DNA from 3 places in the Acidovorax sp. PRC11 genome. Region 3 is predicted to be linked to each of the others. Evidence: predicted binding sites of a transcription regulator. Region 3 holds the regulator's gene; each other region holds the start of a gene.
What was found. Region 3 encodes LexA, which represses DNA repair genes until DNA is damaged. Its sites were predicted from a motif close to ACTGTATNNNNATACAGT; they were not measured.

Region 1 (6,266 bases), on a different contig from region 3:
TGCAGACGATTCGCAGGGCATGGGCGCGCGGCGCCCTCGTGTTCGCAGGGCTGTGCATCGCGGGCAGCGCGATCGCCCAGGGGGCTTATCCCGATCAACCGGTCAAGCTCGTGGTTCCGTTCCCGCCAGCGGGCGGCACGGACGTGCTCTCGCGCCTCATCGCGAACGAAGTCGCGGCGAAGGAGAAGATCACCTTCGTCGTCGAGAACAAACCGGGCGCCGGCGGCAACATCGGGCTGGATGCCGTGGCCAAGGCCCGCAAGGACGGCTACACCCTCGGCACCGGGCAGACGGCGAACCTCGCCATCAATCCGACCCTCTACACGAAGATGCCGTTCGACGCGTCCCGCGATTTCGCGCCGGTCGTCCTGCTGGCCTCGCAGCCCGTGCTGCTGGTGGTGCGCGCCGAATCGCCGTTCAAGACCATCGCCGATCTCGCCGCCCAGTCGAAGGAGCGGCAACTGACGATGGCCTCCGCCGGCACGGGCACCGTCGGCCACATCAGCGGAGAAATGTTCGCCAAGCGCGCGGGCGTGCGGATGATGCACGTGCCCTACAAGGGAGCCGGCCCGGCGACCACCGACCTGCTGGGCGGCGTGACCGATTTCTACTTCGCCACCCCGCCCACCGTGTTGTCGCTCGTGAAGGCCGGCAAGCTGCGGGCCCTGGCCGTCACGTCGGCGAAGCGCCTCGATCTGCTGCCCGACGTACCCACGGTGGCGGAGTCCGGCTACCCGGGCTTCGTCGCGGAAGACTGGAAGGCCGTCGTGGCGCCCGCCGGCACGCCACCCGCGGCGATCGCCCGCATCAACCAGCTCATGAACGCCGCGCTGACGCGCCCCGAGGTGATCGGCCGGCTCCACGACGAAGGCAGCGTGCCCCGCGGCGGCACGCCCGGGGACCTGGGCCGCTTCATGAAGAGCGAGCAGGAGCGCTGGGGCGTCGCGGTGCGCGAATCCGGCGCGACGCTGGACTGACGCGCGGTGACGAACGGAAGCACAGGCATGGCCCTCCAACCGCTCAAAGGCATACGCGTCCTCGACCTCACCAACGTGCTCGCCGGGCCGTTCTGCTGCCACCAGCTGGCGCACATGGGGGCGGACGTGATCAAGGTCGAGGCCCGGCTCACGGGCGATCTCGCGCGGCAGCTCGGCGCCGACGTGGAACTGAACCGGCGCAACATGGGCGTGTCGTTCCTCGCGCAGAACCCCGGCAAGCGCTCCCTGACGCTGAACCTCAAGAACGCGCGCGCCAAGGAGGTGTTCCGCCGGCTGGTGCGGACCGCCGACGTGCTGGTCGAGAACTTCCGGCCCGGCGTGATGGACCGCCTCGGGCTCGGCTACGAGGCCTTGCTGGCGGAGAACCCGCGCCTCGTCTACTGCGCGATCTCGGGGTTCGGGCAGTCGGGCCCGTTGCGGGATCTGCCCGCCTACGACCAGATCATCCAGGGCATGTCCGGCGTGATGAGCGTCACCGGCGATGCGGGCTCCGCGCCCCTGCGCGTGGGATACCCCATCGCGGATACCGTGGGCGGCATGACGGCCGCGTTCGCGGTGGCCGCCGCCCTGGCCGACACGCGCCGTACCGACGGCGTCTTCATCGACGTGTCGATGCTCGAAGCCACCATGGCCACCATGGGCTGGGCCGTCTCGAACTACCTCGTGGCCGGGCGCGAACCGGCGGCGATGGGCAACGACAACGTCACCGCCAGCCCGTCGGGCACGTTCCGCACGGGCGACGGCCTGATCAACATCGCGGCGAACAAGCAGGAGCAGTTCGAGGCGGTCTGCCACGTGGCGGGCCATCCGGAATGGATCGCGGACCTGCGCTTCGCCGACCGCTTCGCCCGCCTGGCCCACCGCGCCGAACTCTCGGCGCTGCTGGAGGCGGCGCTGCGCGAGCGCGGCACCGAGGACTGGTGGCGCGCCCTGAATGCGGCGGGCGTGCCGTCCGGCCCCGTCTACACGGTGCCGCAGGCGCTGGACATTCCGCAGATCGCGGAGCGTGGCATGGTGGCCACCTATCCGCAGGTGCCCGGCGTGGGCCGCGACGTGCGGCTGGTGCGCACCGGCTTCAAGCTCAACGGCGAGGCGCCTTCGGTGGCGTCGCCCCCGCCCGAACTCGGGCAGCACACCGCGGCGATCCTCGCCGAACTGGGCTTCAGCGCCCAGGACATCGAATCCCTCCAGCAGGAGCAGGCCGTATGACGACGAAGACCGCAGAAGAAGTCCGCGAGGGCGTGCGCGACTGGTGGCGCACTTCCATCATCGACATGGCACCCGGCGAGATCCGCTACCACGGCTACCCGATCGAGCAGCTGATCGGGCGCGTGGGCTTCGCCCAGATGGCGTGGCTCATGACGCGCGGCGAGCTGCCGGGCGAGGGCCAGGCGCGGCTGCTGGAGGCGGCGCTCGTCTCGGCGGTGGACCACGGCCCGCAGGCGCCGAGCATCGGCATCGCCCGCATGGCCGCCACCTGCGGCGTGGGGCTCAACAACGCCATGGCCTCCGCGCTGAACGTGCTCGGCGACGTGCATGGCGGGGCGGGCGAGCAGGCCGTGGAGATGTACCTGGACATCGCGGCCCGCGAGGATGCGGGCGCCGACGCCGCCACGGCGGTGCAGGCCGGCCTCGACGCAGCCATCGCGCGCCACGGCAAGTTCGTCCCGGGCTTCGGGCACCGCTTCCATCCCGTCGATCCCCGGGCTCCGCGCCTGCTGGCGCTGGTCGATGCGGCCGCGGCGCAGGGCCATGTCGGCGGCCGCTTCGCACGCATCGCGCGGGCCGTGGAAAGCGGGCTGGCCGAACGCAAGGGCGGGCGGCGCATTCCGATGAACATCGACGGCGCGACGGCCGTCATCTATGCCGAACTGGGATTCCCGCCGCCGCTGGCGCGCGGGCTGTTCTGCCTCTCGCGCTCGGTCGGCATCCTGGCCCATGCCTGGGAACAGATGCAGCAGGGCGGCCGCAACAAGGGGCCGATTCCGCGCGAATACATCTGGCGCTACGACGGGCCTGCGCAGCGCGAGGTGCCCGGGGACATTCCTACGCCCTGACGCACGCCGCGCCCATGCAGGGCCCTGTCCGGCGGGGGAGATGGTGACGGGCACGGCTCCGGGCGGCCCGGCGTGCGGCGGAAGTCAGCGCAGCGGCGAGCCCAGGGGTCCGTCGGCCGGTTCGGCCAGCGGCAGGGAAGAGTCCGCGACGAGCGCCACGGCAGCGCCCTCCACCGGAAGCACCGCCGCCCCCGCCGCCGTCACGGCCGCGCGCTCGCGAGCGGTGCGCCGGCGGTCGATGAACCAGGCCATGAACGGCAGCAACAGCAGCGACCCCGGCACCGCCCATACCAAAAGGTAGGGGCTGACCGACGACGCCGAGCGCATCACGCCGCGCAGGCGCTCGCGCTCCTCGGCGCTCCAGCGGCCCTGGCGGCGCTGGCGCAGCAGCCACACCACGGAGCCGCGCATGGTGGCCAGTTCCTTGCGGAACCGGCTCTGCTCGCGCTGGTTGCCGGCGAGGAAGGCGCAGAACCATTCGGGCGTCCAGTCGCCGCGCCCCCATCGGCGCGTGGCGGCGCACCAGCCCGTGGCGGCGACCACGGCCGCACCTGCCGATGCCTCGGCAGCGGCACCGGGTTCGCCGGACGCGGCACCGACCGGCGCCACGGCCGCGACCGCCACGGCCTGCGGCGCAAGCGCGGGCGGCAGTGTTTCTGCAGCGGTGACGGAAGAGGGCGCAGGCATGGGCGGTGTTCTGGAAAGGGGTGGGCAGGGCCGGCAAAACGGGGGCAGGCGACGGCCCGGCGCCATGCGGCGCGGGCCATCTGCACACTGTGCCACGGAGTGAAATCTCCTGCTGCACACAGTGTATCCGAAGGCTGTATATTCATACAGTCACAAGCGATGGAGTTGACCTGTGAACGAAGAAATCCTGGTTCCGTTGCAGGCCATCAAGGGCCGCGGCACGGCAACGCGCACGCCGCACCGTTTCATGCGCGACGTGCGTGGCGCGTTCGACGACGGCTGGGGCGGCTCCTCGGCGCACGGAGGCGGCGATGGCGACGGCGATGGCGGCACGCCCGCGCCGCCCGCCACCCAGGTCATCCTGGAGACGGCGCGCAGCGCGATCTGCGCCAACGATTCGCCCGACATCTTCTTCGACCACTCGGTCAATCCCTACCGCGGCTGCGAGCATGGCTGCGTCTACTGCTATGCGCGGCCCACGCACAGCTACCTCAACCTGTCGCCGGGGCTGGACTTCGAGACGCGCATCATCGCCAAGCACAACATCGCCAGCGTGCTGCGCGATGAACTCGCGCGCCCGGGCCACGTGCCGCACCTGCTCAACGTCGGTTCCGCCACCGACTGCTACCAGCCCGTGGAACGCGAACTCGGCCTCACGCGCGCGGTGATCGAGGTGCTGCGCGACGTGCGGCACCCGCTCTCGCTCATCACCAAGTCGAGCGGCGTGGAGCGCGACATCGATCTGCTCGCCCCCCTCGCGCGCGACCGCCTGGCCGCTGTCTACGTCACCATCACCACGCTCGATCCGGCGCTGGCCCGGCGGCTCGAGCCGCGCGCCGCCGCCCCGCACCGCCGCCTGCGCACCATCCGCACGCTGGTGGAGGCGGGCATCCCCGTGGGTGTGAGCGTGGCGCCGCAGATCCCGTTCATCACCGAAGACATGGAACAGGTGCTGGAGGCCGCGCGCGACGCCGGCGCCACCTCGGCCTTCTACACCGCCATCCGCCTGCCGTGGGAGCTGGACGGCCTGATGCGCGAATGGCTGGGACTGCACTATCCCCAGCGCGCCGAGCGCGTCATGGCGCGCATCCAGGACCTGCACGGCCTCGGCACCGAGGCCCGCGCCGCCGGCCGCAGCTACGACAGCCGCTTCGGCTCGCGCATGAAGGGATCGGGCCTCTGGGCCGACCTGCTGCGCCAGCGGTTCATGGCGGCGTGCCGGCGGCTCGGGCTGAACCGCGAGCGCATCGAGCTGGACATGGCGCAGTACCGGCCGGGACTGGCGAGGGGGCAGGGGAGCCTGTTCTGACGCCCCGCGCACCGCCGCGATTCCGGCGCCGGCGGTCAGGCCGGGAGGCGCCGCAGCCCGCCCTGCGGGGATGGGGACCGTGCATCCACGCCTTGCCCGTCCTGCAGCCGGAACACCGCCAGCGCCTCGCGCAGCACCGACACCTGCGATGCCATCGCGGAGGTCGCGGCGCTCGCCTCCTCCACCATCGCGGCGTTCTGCTGGGTCATCTCGTCCATCTGCGTGACGGCGCGGTTCACTTCCTCGATGCCCGCGGTCTGCTGGGCATTGGCCGCGGCGATGCCCTCCATGAGGCCCGAGATGCGGTGCACCGACTCCACCACCTCGCCCATGGTGCGGCCCGCCTGCTCGACGAGTTCCGACCCGCTCTGCACCTCGTTGACCGATTCGCTGATGAGCGACTTGATCTCCTTGGCCGCCTCGGCGCTGCGCTGCGCCAGGCTGCGCACCTCGCCGGCGACGACCGCGAAGCCGCGGCCCTGTTCGCCGGCCCGCGCCGCCTCCACGGCCGCGTTCAGCGCCAGGATGTTGGTCTGGAAGGCGATGCCGTCGATCACGCCGATGATGTCGCCGATCTTGCGCGAGCTGGCATTGATGGCGCGCATGCTCTGCACCACCTGTTGCACCGCCTCGCCGCCCTGGGCCGCCGTCTGCGCGGTGGCGGACACGTACTGGGCCGCCTGGCGTGCGTTGTCGGCGTTCTGGCGCACGGTGGCGGTGAGCTCTTCCATGCTGGAGGCGGTCTGCTGCAGCGAGGAGGCCTGCTGCTCCGTGCGGCGCGACAGGTCGGCGTTGCCCTGCGAGATCTCCGCCGCTGCGTGGTCGATGGTGCCGGTGGCCTGCTGGATGCGCTGCAGGATCGCGCCGAGGCGGTCGCGCATGAAGCCGATCGCGTGCATCAGGCTGCGGTCGTCGCCGGGGCGCAGCGCGATCCGTGCCTGCAGGTCTCCCTCGGCCATGCGCAGCGCGGCCTGCGCGGCGGCCCCGGGCTCGCCACCCACGGAGCGCTCGATGTCGCGCACCACGAAGCCCGCGAACACCGACAGCGCCAGGCCCAGCAGCGCGAGCAGGCCGATGGCCCGGTAGAGCGTGTTGCGGAAGGTCTGCTCGATGTCGTCCACGTAGTCGCCGGCGACGAGGTCCCAGTTCCAGGGCTTGAAGCGCACGGCGTAGCCGATCTTGGGGCTGGGCGCGTCGCTGCCGGGGCGCGGCCAC
Region 2 (6,266 bases), on a different contig from region 3:
CCGGACGCCGAGGCCGCCATGCGCGAGGCGGTGCGCGCGCATGAGAACATCCGGTTCCTCGACGACGTGCGCGCCAGGGAGATCGAGCTCTCGGAAGACGACGGCCCGCACCGGGTGCATCTGGACAGCCCCGATCATCCGGAGCCTCTGCGGGCTTCCTGGATCATGGACTGCTCGGGCCGCAACCGCGTGCTGGCCCGCAGGCTGGACCACCGCGCCGAGCACCGCGAACTCGATGACGGCTTCCAGACGACGGCCGCCTGGGGGCAGTTCTCCCATGTGGACGATGCCAAGTTCGGCGAGCAGTGGACCGCGCTGCTGCGTTCGGGCCAGCGCACGCCGCGCGACCTCTATACCGTGCATCTCTGGGGCGTGGGCTACTGGATCTGGGTCATCCGGCTGTCGCAGAACCGGATCAGCGTCGGCGTCACCTTCGACCAGCGCATGGCGCCCCCCGAGCGGACGCCGCGCGAGCAGTTCTGGTCGCTGATCCACCGCCATCCGCTGCTGGATGGCCTCATCGGCGAGGAGACGCTGCTGGAGTTCCAGTCCTTCCGCAACGTGCAGCACTGGACGGACCGCTTCGTCAGCGGGCGCCGCTACGCCATGGCCGGCGATGCGGGCAGCATCATCGACGCCTACTACAGCCAGGGCATCGCGCTGGCGCTGGTGTCGAGCTGGCACATCGCCAACATCGTCGAGCGGCACGTGAAGACGCGCCGCATCGACCAGGCCTACATCGACCGCGTCAACGAGGCCACGCGGCAGGACTGGCACATGCTGCGCAACATGGTGCGGGAGAAATACACGCCGGCGATCGAAGACCCGCGGTTCTTCCTGCTCTCGCACATCCTCGACATGGCGATCTTCTGGTGCATGGGCAGCACCCGGGCCAAGCTGACCCGCTGGCTGGTGCAGACGGAAGGGTACGCCGACCGGCAAACCCCCGAGCTCGCCCAATTGCGCGCCGGGGTGGAGCAGCGGCTCTTCTATTCCCGCTCGCCTTACTGGCTGGGCCTGGCGCCTGCGCGCATCGAATCGATCCAGCGCCATCTGCAGTCGAAGATCGCCGAGCGGGCCCGCTGGCGGCTGGCCCACGGCATCACCCTCCCGCCGATCACGAGCGTGCTCAGCGTCACGGCCCCGCTGCCGCAGATCTGGAAGCTGCCGTTCGCCCGGAAGGGCCGCCCCGTGGACCTCAGCGGACGCGATCTGGTGCAGCCGGCTTCGCAGCGGCCGCCGGGCACCGCCAGCTGGTTCGACGCCCTGCCGATCTCCGTCAACACGAAGCTCGACTGGGTGATCCGTTTGCGGCCCCTGGGCCTGCTGGGGAGCTTCCTCTTCGGCTACCTCTACGATGCGGCGGACACGGGATGGCGCAAGCTGACGATGCGGCTGCGGCCCGTGCGCCGCGGCGCCGGTGTGCTGGCGCACGGCGCCGCAGCCAAGAGCGGGAGCGGCCCCGATGCATAAGGCCATCTATCTCAGCCTCGGTGCGCCGCACCTCGAGTACCCGGGCGTGGAGGCCGCCCTGCGTGCCGAAGGCGTGGAAGCCCGCATGGTCCACATCGACGCATTCGAGGCGCTCGACCTGGAAGACGTGGACCTCGTCAACCTGCGCATGTGCCGCTGGTACCACAAGGATCCTGCCTTCCGGCAGCGGGTGGAGAACGTCCACCGCCGGCTGCAGCAGGTGCGCCGCGGCCCGGTGCCGATGGCCAATCCGCTGCCGCTGGTGATCGACGCACTCGACAAGGGCCGCTACCTGCGCAAGCTCGGCCAGGACGGCATCGAGCTCATTCCCACCCGCTGGATCGACAAGGGCACTGCCTTCAACCTGTCCCACCTCATGGAAGAGCAGGGTTGGACCGACGTGGTCGTGAAGCCGACCATTTCCTCGGGTTCGTGGAACACGATCCGCGTATCGCGCCGCGGCCCGTCCCTGGACGAGCACCATTTCGTGCTGGAGGGCGATGCGTTCGCGCGGGAGGGCGACCTTGCCGCCCTCGCGCAGACGCACGATCTGATCGTGCAGCCCTTCCTGCCGTCGGTGCTGGAGTTCGGCGAGTTGTCGTTCGTCTTCCTGGGCGGGAGGCTCAGCCACACCGTGCGCAAGACCGTGGGCGCTGGCGGCTGGTGGGCGCATGAACGCCTCGGGGGGTGCAATTTCCGCTGGACGCCGAGCCCGCGGGACGAGGCCTGGGCCGTCCGCGTGAACGACGCGCTCGAACGGCGCTACGGGCCGCTGTGGTTCGCGCGGGTGGATGGCATCCATACCGGAGACGGCCGCATCCAGCTGCTGGAGTGCGAACTCGCCATCCCGCGGCTGCTGCTGCAGGAAGGGCAGGCGTTCGGGACGTATGCGCGGGTCATCGCGGAAGGCATCCGGCGGGTGAAGGCGGCGGGTGGAACACGGGCCGTACCCGAAACCCCGGCGGCCGCAGTGCCTGCCGTTGCAGGGGCTGCGGTGGCGTGACGCGGTGGGGCGCAATGGGGTAGGGTGGGGTGGGATGAGCGCGGACCCGCCGGTGCTTGCAGGCCGGCAGGTCCGCGCGCTTCACGCATGGGGGGGCTTTCGGTGCCGGCCTTTTCGTCAGCCGTCTTCCGGCATGCCGTCGTCCGTGTCCACACGTCCGTTCACGACACGCCGCACCACGTCGCCCGGAAATCCGCGCGCTGCCAGGAAGCGCATCTGCCGCGCCCGCTCCTGCGGCGTGGCCGGCGGGCTGCCGAAGCGCTGGCGCCAGACGGCCAGGGCCCGTGCCGCCTCGCTGCCGCGCAGGCGCTCTGCGGTTTCGCGCACCAGCGCGTCGTCCAGACCCTTGGCGCGCAGCTCCTGCACCACGCGCTGCGTGCCCAGCCGCGCCGCACGGCGGTGCACCACGGATTCGGCCACGCGGCCGGCATTGATGAAGTCCTTGGCCTGGAGCTCGTCCAGCACCGCGCGCAGGTCGTCGCCTTCCTGCACATGGCGTGCGAGCTTGGCTTCGAGCTCGGGGCGGGAATGCTCGCGCTGCGCCAGCAGGCGCAGCGCACGGCCCTTGAGCGAGAGCGTGGAGTTGTTTCGCATGGATGGGTGCAGGCGGGAGCGAAAGCACAAGCGCCGGACGGCCGCATGCACGGCCGGCCGGCGCTTGTGCAGCCGGACGTCAGGCGTCGTCGCCCGTCCCGGCGGCTGCGGCCGGAGCGCTGCTCGGCGGCAGCAGCGAGACGCCCAGGTCTTCGCGCACGCGGTTCTCGATCTCGCGGGCGAGTTCGGCGTTCTCGCGCAGGAACTCGCGCGCGTTGTCGCGGCCCTGGCCGATCTTCTCGCCGTTGTAGGCGTACCAGGCGCCGCTCTTGTCGATGATGCGCGCGTTCACGCCCATGTCGATGATCTCGCCCTCGCGGCTGATGCCTTCGCCGAAGAGGATGTCGAACTCGGCCGTCTTGAAGGGCGGGCTCACCTTGTTCTTCACCACCTTCACCTTGGTCTCGTTGCCGATGGCCTCGTCGCCCTTCTTGATGGTGCCGGTGCGGCGGATGTCCAGGCGCACGGAGGCGTAGAACTTCAGCGCGTTGCCGCCGGTGGTGGTTTCGGGGCTGCCGAACATCACGCCGATCTTCATGCGGATCTGGTTGATGAAGATGACCATGCAATTGGTCTTCTTGATCGTGGCGGTGAGCTTGCGCAGTGCCTGGCTCATGAGGCGGGCCTGCAGGCCGGGCAGCGCGTCGCCCATTTCGCCCTCGATTTCGGCCTTCGGGGTCAGGGCGGCGACCGAGTCGATGACGATGAGGTCGACGGCGCCGGACCGCACGAGGCTGTCCACGATTTCCAGGGCCTGCTCGCCGGTGTCGGGCTGGCTGATGAGCAGGTCGGGCACGTGCACGCCGAGTTTCTGGGCGTACTGGATGTCGAGCGCATGCTCGGCATCGACGAAGGCGCAGGTGCCGTTCTGCTTCTGCATCTCGGCGATGACCTGCAGCGTGAGCGTGGTCTTGCCGGAGGATTCCGGGCCGTAGATCTCGATCACGCGGCCGCGCGGCAGGCCGCCGACGCCCAGTGCGACGTCCAGGCCGAGCGAGCCGGTGGACACCACCTGGATGTCCTCGATGGCTTCGCCTTCGCCCAGGCGCATGATGGTGCCCTTGCCGAACTGCTTTTCGATCTGGGCGAGGGCTGCCTGCAGGGCCTTGGCCTTTTCGCTGTTGGCGGCGTTGTTCTTGACGGGTGCGTCCATGGAGAACTCCTGAAGTAGGAAAAACGAAGGAAGAAAGCCGGGATGGAGGAACCGCCGTCGGTGGCTGTTTTCAATCACAGGCTGGATGCTTGATCAGTAGTGTATGGGCGGCATACTTTGCAAACAATGCCTCTTTTGATCAGTTTGCCTGACAATCCGGCGGATGCCTTCCACGTCCTTTCCACAGCCTCCGTCGGCCAGTCTCGCCACCCGCGACGACGCCTGGCGCCTCACCCACCTGGGCCGGCTGCTCGGCCATGCGATGCGGCGTTTCGATGCCCGCGTGCTGGAGCTGATGGCGCACGACGTGCACGTGCCGCTGGCGCTGTCGCACCTGGCCGCGCGCGACCAGGTGAGCGCGGCGCACATCCACATCACGCGGCACCTCTCCCTGCAGGGCGACCGGCTGACCGACCTGGCCGCGCGCGCCGGCATGGCCAAGCAGTCGATGGCCGCGCTGGTCGAGCAGTGCGAGGCCTGGGGGCTGGTGGTGCGCGAGCCGGACCCGCACGATGCCCGCTCCCGGCGCGTGCGTTTCACGGAGACCGGCCTGGCCTGGCTGCAGGCGTTCCGCGATGCGGTCGCACAGGCCGAATCGGAATTCCGCGCCGAGGTGGGCGACGAGGTGGCCGCGGTCGTCGCGCTGGGGCTGGAGGCCTATGCGGGCGGCGACGGAGGGCGGGGCTGAGAGCGGCTCAAACGACCCTTCTGGCGTCGTTGCCGCATCTTGTCGTACGGCTCGTACTGCCTGCGATGCGGCGCCTCGCCAGAACCGCTTCGCTGGGTCGCGTGAGCCGCTCTCAACGGCGGCGCCCTGCGGTCCTAGAATCGATGCCGTGCCGCGGAAAGCGCCTGCGGTACCTCGCTCTGCAGAAATACTGAAAACGCCAGGAGACACCCCATGCGCATCCTCATTGCCGAAGACGATCAGGTGCTGGCGGACGGCCTGCTGCGCACGCTGCGGGGCTCCGGCGCCGTGGTGGACCACGTGGCGAGCGGCAGCGAGGTGGACACGGTGCTCGCCACCACGCAGGAGTTCGATCTGCTGATCCTCGACCTCGGGCTGCCGCGCATGCACGGGCTGGAGGTGCTCAAGCGCCTGCGGGGCCGGGGCTCGGCCCTGCCGGTGCTGATCCTCACGGCGGCCGACAGCGTCGAGGAGCGCGTCAAGGGCCTGGACTACGGCGCGGACGATTACATGGCCAAGCCGTTCTCGCTGCAGGAGCTGGAGGCGCGCGTGCGCGCCCTCACGCGCCGCGGCATGGGCGCCACCAGCAGCACCATCCGGCACGGCCCGCTCGTCTACGACCAGGCCGGCCGGATGGCCACGATCGACGGGAGGCTGGTGGAGCTGTCGGCGCGCGAACTCGGGCTGCTGGAAGTGCTGCTGCAGCGCGCCGGCCGCCTCGTGAGCAAGGAGCAACTGGTCGAGCGCCTGTGCGAGTGGGGCGAAGAGGTGAGCAACAACGCCATCGAGGTCTACATCCACCGCCTGCGCAAGAAGATCGAGCGCGGCCCGATCCGCATCGCCACCGTGCGCGGCCTGGGGTATTGCCTGGAGAAGGTGGCGGCGCAGGGCGCGTGATGCACGGAGGGCGGCCGTGAAGATCTTCCAGCGCGAGCAGCGCTCGCTCTTCGGGGAAATCCTCGACTGGATGCTCACGCCGCTGCTGCTGCTGTGGCCCGTGAGCCTGGCGCTCACCTGGCTGGTCGCCCAGGGGCTGGCCAACAAGCCGTTCGACCGGGCGCTGGAGTACAACGCCCACGCGCTGGCGCAGCTGGTGACCGTGCAGGACGGCCGGGCACAGTTCAACCTGCCCCAGCCCGCGGGCGAGATCCTGCGCGCGGACGAGTCCGACATCGTCTACTACCAGGTGCTCGGGCCCCAGGGCGAGTACCTGTCGGGCGAGCGCGATCTGCCGCGGCCGCAGTCGCCGGAAGACGATCGGCCGCTGTCGGGGCTGGTGCGCCTGCGCGACGCCGAACTGCGGGGGATCGAGATCCGCGTGGCGGCGATCTGGGTGCGGCTGCCGATGCCGGGGG
Region 3 (6,266 bases):
AGGCGCTGGACGAAGTACTGGTGATCGCCTCGGCCCTGTCGGTGCAGGACGTGCGCGACCGGCCGCTCGAGGCGCAGCAGCAGGCCGACCAGGCCCACGCCAAGTTCGACGACGAGAAGAGCGAATTCAGCGGCTACCTCAAGCTCTGGAAATGGATCAACGAGGCCCGCGGCGGCGCGCCGAGCCTGCCGTCCGCGCGGGCGCAGCGCGACGCCGCGCGCAAGGGCGCTCCCTCGCAGGCGGTGCTGCCGGTGGCGCAGCGCCAGTTGCGCGGCAGCGCCGAGGCGGCGGCCTCCGCGGCAGCCACCGCGTCCGTGCCGGCTGCGGCGCCCACCCACAAGTTGAGCAACCGGCAGTACGAATCGCTGCTGCGCCAGAACTTCATCAGCATCCGGCGCCTGCGCGAGTGGCGCGACATCCACACGCAGCTGCTCACCGTGGTCACCGAGCACCGCTGGCGCATCAATCCGCAGCCGGCCAGCTACGAGCAGATCCACCGCTCCATGCTCGCCGGCCTGCTCGGCAACATCGGCGTGAAGAGCGAGGAAGAGGACTGGTACCTCGGCGCGCGCGGCATCAAGTTCTACAAGCATCCCGGTGCCCACCTGTCGAAAAAGCCCGGGCGCTGGATCGTGGCGGCGGAACTGGTCGAGACCACGCGCCTCTTCGGTCGCGGCATCGCGGCCATCGAGCCCCAGTGGATCGAGGAGATGGGCGGCCACCTGCTCAAGAAGCAGATGCTGGACCCGCACTGGGAGCGCAAGGCCGCGCAGGTGACGGCGCTGGAGCGCGCCACGCTCTACGGCATCGTCATCTACAACAACCGGCGCGTGAACTTCGGAAAGGTGGACCCGCGCACCGCGCGCGATATCTTCCTGCGCGAGGCGCTGGTCGGCGACCAGTGGCCGCAGGACTGGGAGCGCCGGCTGCCGTTCCTGCCCGCCAACCGCAAGCTCATCGCCAAGGTGGAGGAGCTGGAGCACAAGTCGCGCCGCCAGGACGTGCTGGTGGACGAAGAGCTCATCTATGCCTTCTACGACCAGCAGGTGCCTGCCGACATCTGCACCGGCGCGGATTTCGAAACCTGGTACCGCGAGGCCAGCCGGGCGAAGCCGGACCTGCTCAAGCTCACCCGCGACGAGCTGATGCGGCACGAGGCCGCGGGCATCACCACCAGCGCCTTCCCGCGCATGGTGCGGCTGGGCGGGGTGGACTGCGCGGCCACCTACCTGCACGAACCCGGAGACCCGCGCGACGGCGTCACCGTCACGGTGCCGCTCTTCGTGCTCAACCAGGTGAGCGAGGACCGCTGCGAATGGCTGGTGCCCGGCATGCTCAAGGACAAGATCCAGGCGCTGCTCAAAAGCCTGCCGCAGCGCCCGCGCAGCCGCTTCGTGCCGCTGCCGGACAACGCCGCGCGCCTGGCCGAGCTGCTCGGCACGCCCGAGCGCTTCGGGCAGGGCAGCCTGGTGGACGTGCTGCTCAAGCAGGTGCGTGACGAGACCTCGCTCGATGTGAAGCGCGCGGACTTCAAGCTCGACATGCTGAGCCCGCACCTGTTCATGAACTTCCGCGTGGTGCACGAGGACGGACGGCAGTTGGGCCAGGGCCGCAACCTGGGCGCACTCAAGGCCGAATGGGGCGCCAGGGCCCGGGGGGCCTTCCAGGCCCTGGCGGGGCTCAAGCTCGCGGGCGCCGCTCCAGAGCCCGAGCCCGACGTGGCCCCTGCGGAGACGCCCGCTTCTGAACGCTCCCGCAAGGGCGGAGGAGCGCACGGCAGGCCCGGAGACGGGCGTGCGGCTTCCGCCGCCGCAATACCGGCCAGCGCCGGCCCGGTGGCCGCTCCCGCACCCGCGCCGGCCGCCGTGCCGGCGGGCCAGCGCTACACGGCCTGGACCTTCGGCGAATTGCCAGAGCTCATGGAGATCCGCAAGGGCGGGCAGACGCTGATCGGCTTCCCGGCGCTCATCGATGGCGGCGATGCCGTGACCATCGAGGTGTTCGACGAACCCGGGGTGGCCGCGGCGCGCCACCGCGCGGGCCTGCGCCGGCTGTTCGCGCTGCAGATCAAGGATGCGCTCAAGTACCTTGAAAAGAACATCCCGGACCTGCAGAAGATGGCGGTGGCCTATATGCCGCTGGGTACGCAGGAGGAACTGCGCGCGCAGATCATCGACGTGGCGCTGGACCGGGCCTTCCTGGTCGAACCCCTGCCGACGACGGACGCGGACTTCCAGCGCCGGGTGCAGGAAGGCCGGGGCCGGCTCACGCTGATCGCCAACGAGGTCGCCCGGCTGGCCGGTGCGATCCTGCTCGAATACGCCGCGGCGGCCCGCAAGATCAAGGACACGAAAGCCGCGCCCGATGCCACGCAGGACGCCCAACAGCAACTGCAGCGGCTCATGCCGAAGAACTTCCTGGCCGCCGCGCCCTGGTCGCAGCTCGCGCACTTCGCGCGTTATTTGAAGGCCATCACGCTGCGCCTGGACAAGGTGCGCACCGATGCCGCGCGCGACGCCACCCGGCTCGCGGAACTGCGTCCGCAGGAGCAGCGCTACTGGCGCCTGGTGGCGGAGCGCAAGGGCCAGGTGGATGCGCGCATGCAGGAGCTGCGCTGGCTGCTGGAGGAACTGCGGGTGAGCTTCTTCGCGCAGGAGCTGCGCACGCCGCAGCCGGTGAGCGTGAAGCGGCTGGACAAGCTCTGGGCGCAGATCAACAGCTGAGAAGCGGAAACCTTTCTGCTGGGCCGTGAAGACGCTCGGCAAGAGCGCCTTGCCCCCATCAGTTCAGCACCGCCTCGGCAGCGGCCCAGCGTTCCAGCTCCGCCCGCACGTCGGCCATGCGGCCGGAGATCACGAAACGCTCCGGCGTCCCCGCATGGCGGCGCTGGACCACCCGCACCGGCCCCGGGACCCGGGCCGTGCAGCCGCGCCCCGAGGCGGCTGCGTGGCGCGCGCCCCGCTCGGCGGGAGCCGGGAGTGCGAGAACGGGGGTTGTGGAGGTGAAAATGCCGCCGAGGTGGCTGGCCGGTTGACCGGCAGCGGTCGAACCAGCTGCGGCCGGACCTTCGCCTTCGATGTTCTCGTCACGGTGGGCACGCGGGCGCATCGGCTCGTCCACCGCGCCATGCACGGTGCAGGCCGGACGGTGCGGCCAGCGCGACCAGGCCGGGGCCGCGGCCTCGCTGCGGGCCGCCGGAGCGCCCCGCAGCCACCGGAAGAGCCCGCGCAGCGGACGGAACGAAGAGAGGGCCGTGAAATCGAGCAGAGCCTTTGCCATGAAAAAATCTCCAGCGGTCAGGATGGGTTGAACACTGGCAGGATTGGCCTCGAACAGGCAGGGCGATGCCGCAGGGTTGGCCATCCACGCGAAGGGGAGGGCCAGCGCCCGCCACCTGGGCAACGCTGGAAGGAGGGGTGCAGGGAATGCGGCAGCCTGGCCCGGCACCCGAGAGATGCCGTGCGACCGCCGTTCCGAGCGGAGCCCGCTGCGGTTACATCAGCATCGTGTTGCGGATGAGCCCGACGGCCAGGCCTTCGATCTCGAAGGCTTCGCCCGGCTGCACGGTGATGATCGGGTAGTCGGGGTTCTCCGGCAGCAGCTCGATGGAGCCCGCCGTGCGGCGCAGGCGCTTCACCGTGACCTCATCACCCAGGCGGGCCACGATGATCTGCCCGTTGCGTGCATCGCGCGTGGACTGCACGGCGAGCAGGTCGCCGTCCATGATGCCGGCATCGCGCATCGACATGCCGCGCACCTTGAGCAGGTAGTCGGGCTTGTGCTGGAACAGGCTGCCTTCGACGCTGTAGGTCTGGTCCACATGTTCCTCGGCGAGAATCGGCGAGCCGGCTGCGACGCGGCCGATCAGCGGCAGCATGAGCTGCGAGATGCCGGGAATGGGCAGGTGGAACTGGGTGCCGCGGGCGGCATTGATGGACCGCACGGCCTCGCCCCGCAGGCGGATGCCGCGGGACGTGCCGCTCACCAGTTCGATGACGCCCTTGCGCGCGAGCGCCTGCAGGTGCTCTTCGGCCGCGTTGGCGGACTTGAAACCGAACTCCGCAGCGATCTCGGCCCGCGTGGGCGGCGCGCCGGTGCGGGCGATGGCCGTCTGGATGAGGTCGAGGATCTGCTGCTGGCGGGCGGTGAGCTTGGGGCTGTCGAGCATGCGGGCACTCCGGTGAAGGATATTGGCGCCGGACCGGCGCTGGAAGGGGCGGATCGGCCAACCCTGTGGTTCGATCCAGTCACTGTATTTTTAAACAGTTTCTAAAGGCAATGCAAGTGGGTGCAGAAAAAATCGTGGTGCTCGGCACCGGCGGAACCATCGCCGGAACGGCTGCCAGCGCGGAAGACACCATCGGCTACACGGCCGCGCAGGTGGGCATCGGCGCGCTTCTGGACGCCGTGCCCGGGCTGGCGCAGGCCGCCGGCGCGGCGCAGCTCGTGTCGGAGCAGGTGGCCCAGATCGACAGCAAGGACATGGACGAGGACGTCTGGAAGGCGCTGGCGCTGCGGTGTGCCGCGCACCTGGCCGACCCCGGCGTGCGCGCGGTCGTGGTGACGCACGGCACCGACACGCTGGAGGAGACCGCGTGGTTCCTGCACCGGGTGCTGGCTGGCGCGCGGCACAAGCCGGTGGTGCTGGTGTCCGCCATGCGCCCGGCCACCGCCACAGCCCCGGACGGGCCGCAGAACCTGCTCGACGGCGTGGCCGTGGCCGCCACGCCCGGCGCGCACGGCGTGGTGGCGGTGGCGGCCGGTGAGATCCATGGTGCCCGGGGCGTGCGCAAGGTGCATCCCCAGCGGCTGCATGCGTTCGATTCGGGCGAAGCCGGCCCTCTCGGCTGGGTGGAGCAGGGGGCCGTGCGGCTGGCCGGAGGCTGGCCCGCGGCCGCGGAGTCGGCGGACTCCGCCCTGCAGGCCGTCGCGCAGGCCGCCGCCTGGCCGCGCGTGGAGATCGTGCTGTCCCATGCGGGCGCCACCGGTCGCGCCGTGGAACTGCTGGCCGCGGACGGTGTGGACGGCATCGTGGTGGCCGCCACGGGCAACGGGACGCTGCACCACCGCCTGCAGTCCGCGCTGGAGCGGGCGCAGGCGGGGGGAACGGCGGTCCGTGTGAGCACGCGCTGCCCCCTGGGCCGCGTGCTGCCGCGCCCGGACGACACGCTGCCCGACGCGCGAGGCATGGGCCCGGTGAAGGCGCGCGTGGATCTGCTCCTGGAATTGCTGGCGCGCGCCTGACTGCGGCGTGGACCGGAGGCCGGGGGCCGCCTGCCGGCCGCTGCCGGCGGCAGCACGAGCGGGGATCGGCCCCGCACGCAAAAACGCCGCCCGAAGGCGGCGTCGTCTTGGTGCTGGACCCTGGCCGGGCCGCGTGCCCCGGCCCGGGCCCCGCCAGGCGGATGTCAGTCCGCGAGCGCGGCGAGTGCCCGCTGCGTGATCTCTTCGACCGAACCCGTGCCGCTGATGGCGCGGTACTTCGGTGCGTTGGCGGGATCGGCCTTGGCCCAGCTGGAGTAGTACTCCACGAGCGGGCGCGTCTGGGCGCTGTACACCTCCAGGCGCTTCTTCACGGTCTCTTCCTTGTCGTCCTCGCGCTGGATCAGCTCCTCGCCGGTGACGTCGTCCTTGCCTTCCACCTTCGGCGGGTTGAAGCGCACGTGGTAGGTGCGCCCGCTGGCGGGGTGCGAACGGCGGCCGCTCATGCGCTCGACGATGGCCTCGAACGGCACGTCGATCTCCAGCACGTAATCGAGCTTCACGCCCGCGGCCTTCATGGCGTCGGCCTGGGGAATGGTGCGCGGAAAGCCGTCGAAGAGGAATCCCTGGGCGCAGTCGGGCTGGGCGATGCGGTCCTTCACGAGACCGATGATGAGGTCGTCGCTCACCAGCTTGCCGGCATCCATCACGGCCTTGGCCTCCAGGCCCAGCGGCGTGCCGGCCTTGACGGCGGCGCGCAGCATGTCGCCCGTCGAGATCTGCGGAATGCCGTATTTCTGGCAGATGAACGCGGCTTGCGTGCCCTTCCCGGCGCCGGGCGCGCCCAAAAGAATCAGTCTCATGGAAGTCCTCTAAGTGTTGAATTCGGCCAGCGCGCGACGCCCGGGGCTGCCGTAGGGCCCGGGGTGGCGCTTTCAATCGCGGGCAAGGATAGCATGCGTGTCCTTCCGTCTGACTGACAACTGCGACACCGTCGTGACGGCGCGGCGCAGGCGCCGTGCAGGCGGGTTCAGCCCAGCAGTGCGCGCACCCTGGCGAGGTCT

Region 1: a site for LexA is predicted at 3,876-3,893, ahead of Q9R47_RS22555 (PA0069 family radical SAM protein). Genes of this name have one in related genera too.
Region 2: a site for LexA is predicted at 4,287-4,304, ahead of recA (recombinase RecA). Genes of this name have one in related genera too.

The regions. Positions count from the first base shown of each region.
Region 1 covers NZ_JAUZUQ010000031.1:26,263-32,528, reverse strand. The annotation lists gene Q9R47_RS22575 (tripartite tricarboxylate transporter substrate binding protein) at 1-977, shown strand, start outside; gene Q9R47_RS22570 (CoA transferase) at 1,005-2,207, shown strand; gene Q9R47_RS22565 (citryl-CoA lyase) at 2,204-3,055, shown strand; gene Q9R47_RS22560 (hypothetical protein) at 3,140-3,742, opposite strand; gene Q9R47_RS22555 (PA0069 family radical SAM protein) at 3,915-5,051, shown strand; gene Q9R47_RS22550 (methyl-accepting chemotaxis protein) at 5,087-6,266, opposite strand, start outside.
Region 2 covers NZ_JAUZUQ010000002.1:338,436-344,701, forward strand. The annotation lists gene Q9R47_RS03595 (FAD-dependent oxidoreductase) at 1-1,473, shown strand, start outside; gene Q9R47_RS03600 (hypothetical protein) at 1,466-2,476, shown strand; gene recX (recombination regulator RecX) at 2,594-3,070, opposite strand; gene recA (recombinase RecA) at 3,150-4,223, opposite strand; gene Q9R47_RS03615 (MarR family winged helix-turn-helix transcriptional regulator) at 4,387-4,911, shown strand; gene Q9R47_RS03620 (response regulator transcription factor) at 5,125-5,808, shown strand; gene Q9R47_RS03625 (sensor histidine kinase N-terminal domain-containing protein) at 5,825-6,266, shown strand, end outside.
Region 3 covers NZ_JAUZUQ010000003.1:243,480-249,745, reverse strand. The annotation lists gene hrpA (ATP-dependent RNA helicase HrpA) at 1-2,723, shown strand, start outside; gene Q9R47_RS05080 (hypothetical protein) at 2,782-3,279, opposite strand; gene lexA (transcriptional repressor LexA) at 3,494-4,168, opposite strand; gene Q9R47_RS05070 (asparaginase) at 4,279-5,244, shown strand; gene adk (adenylate kinase) at 5,409-6,065, opposite strand; gene kdsB (3-deoxy-manno-octulosonate cytidylyltransferase) at 6,233-6,266, opposite strand, start outside.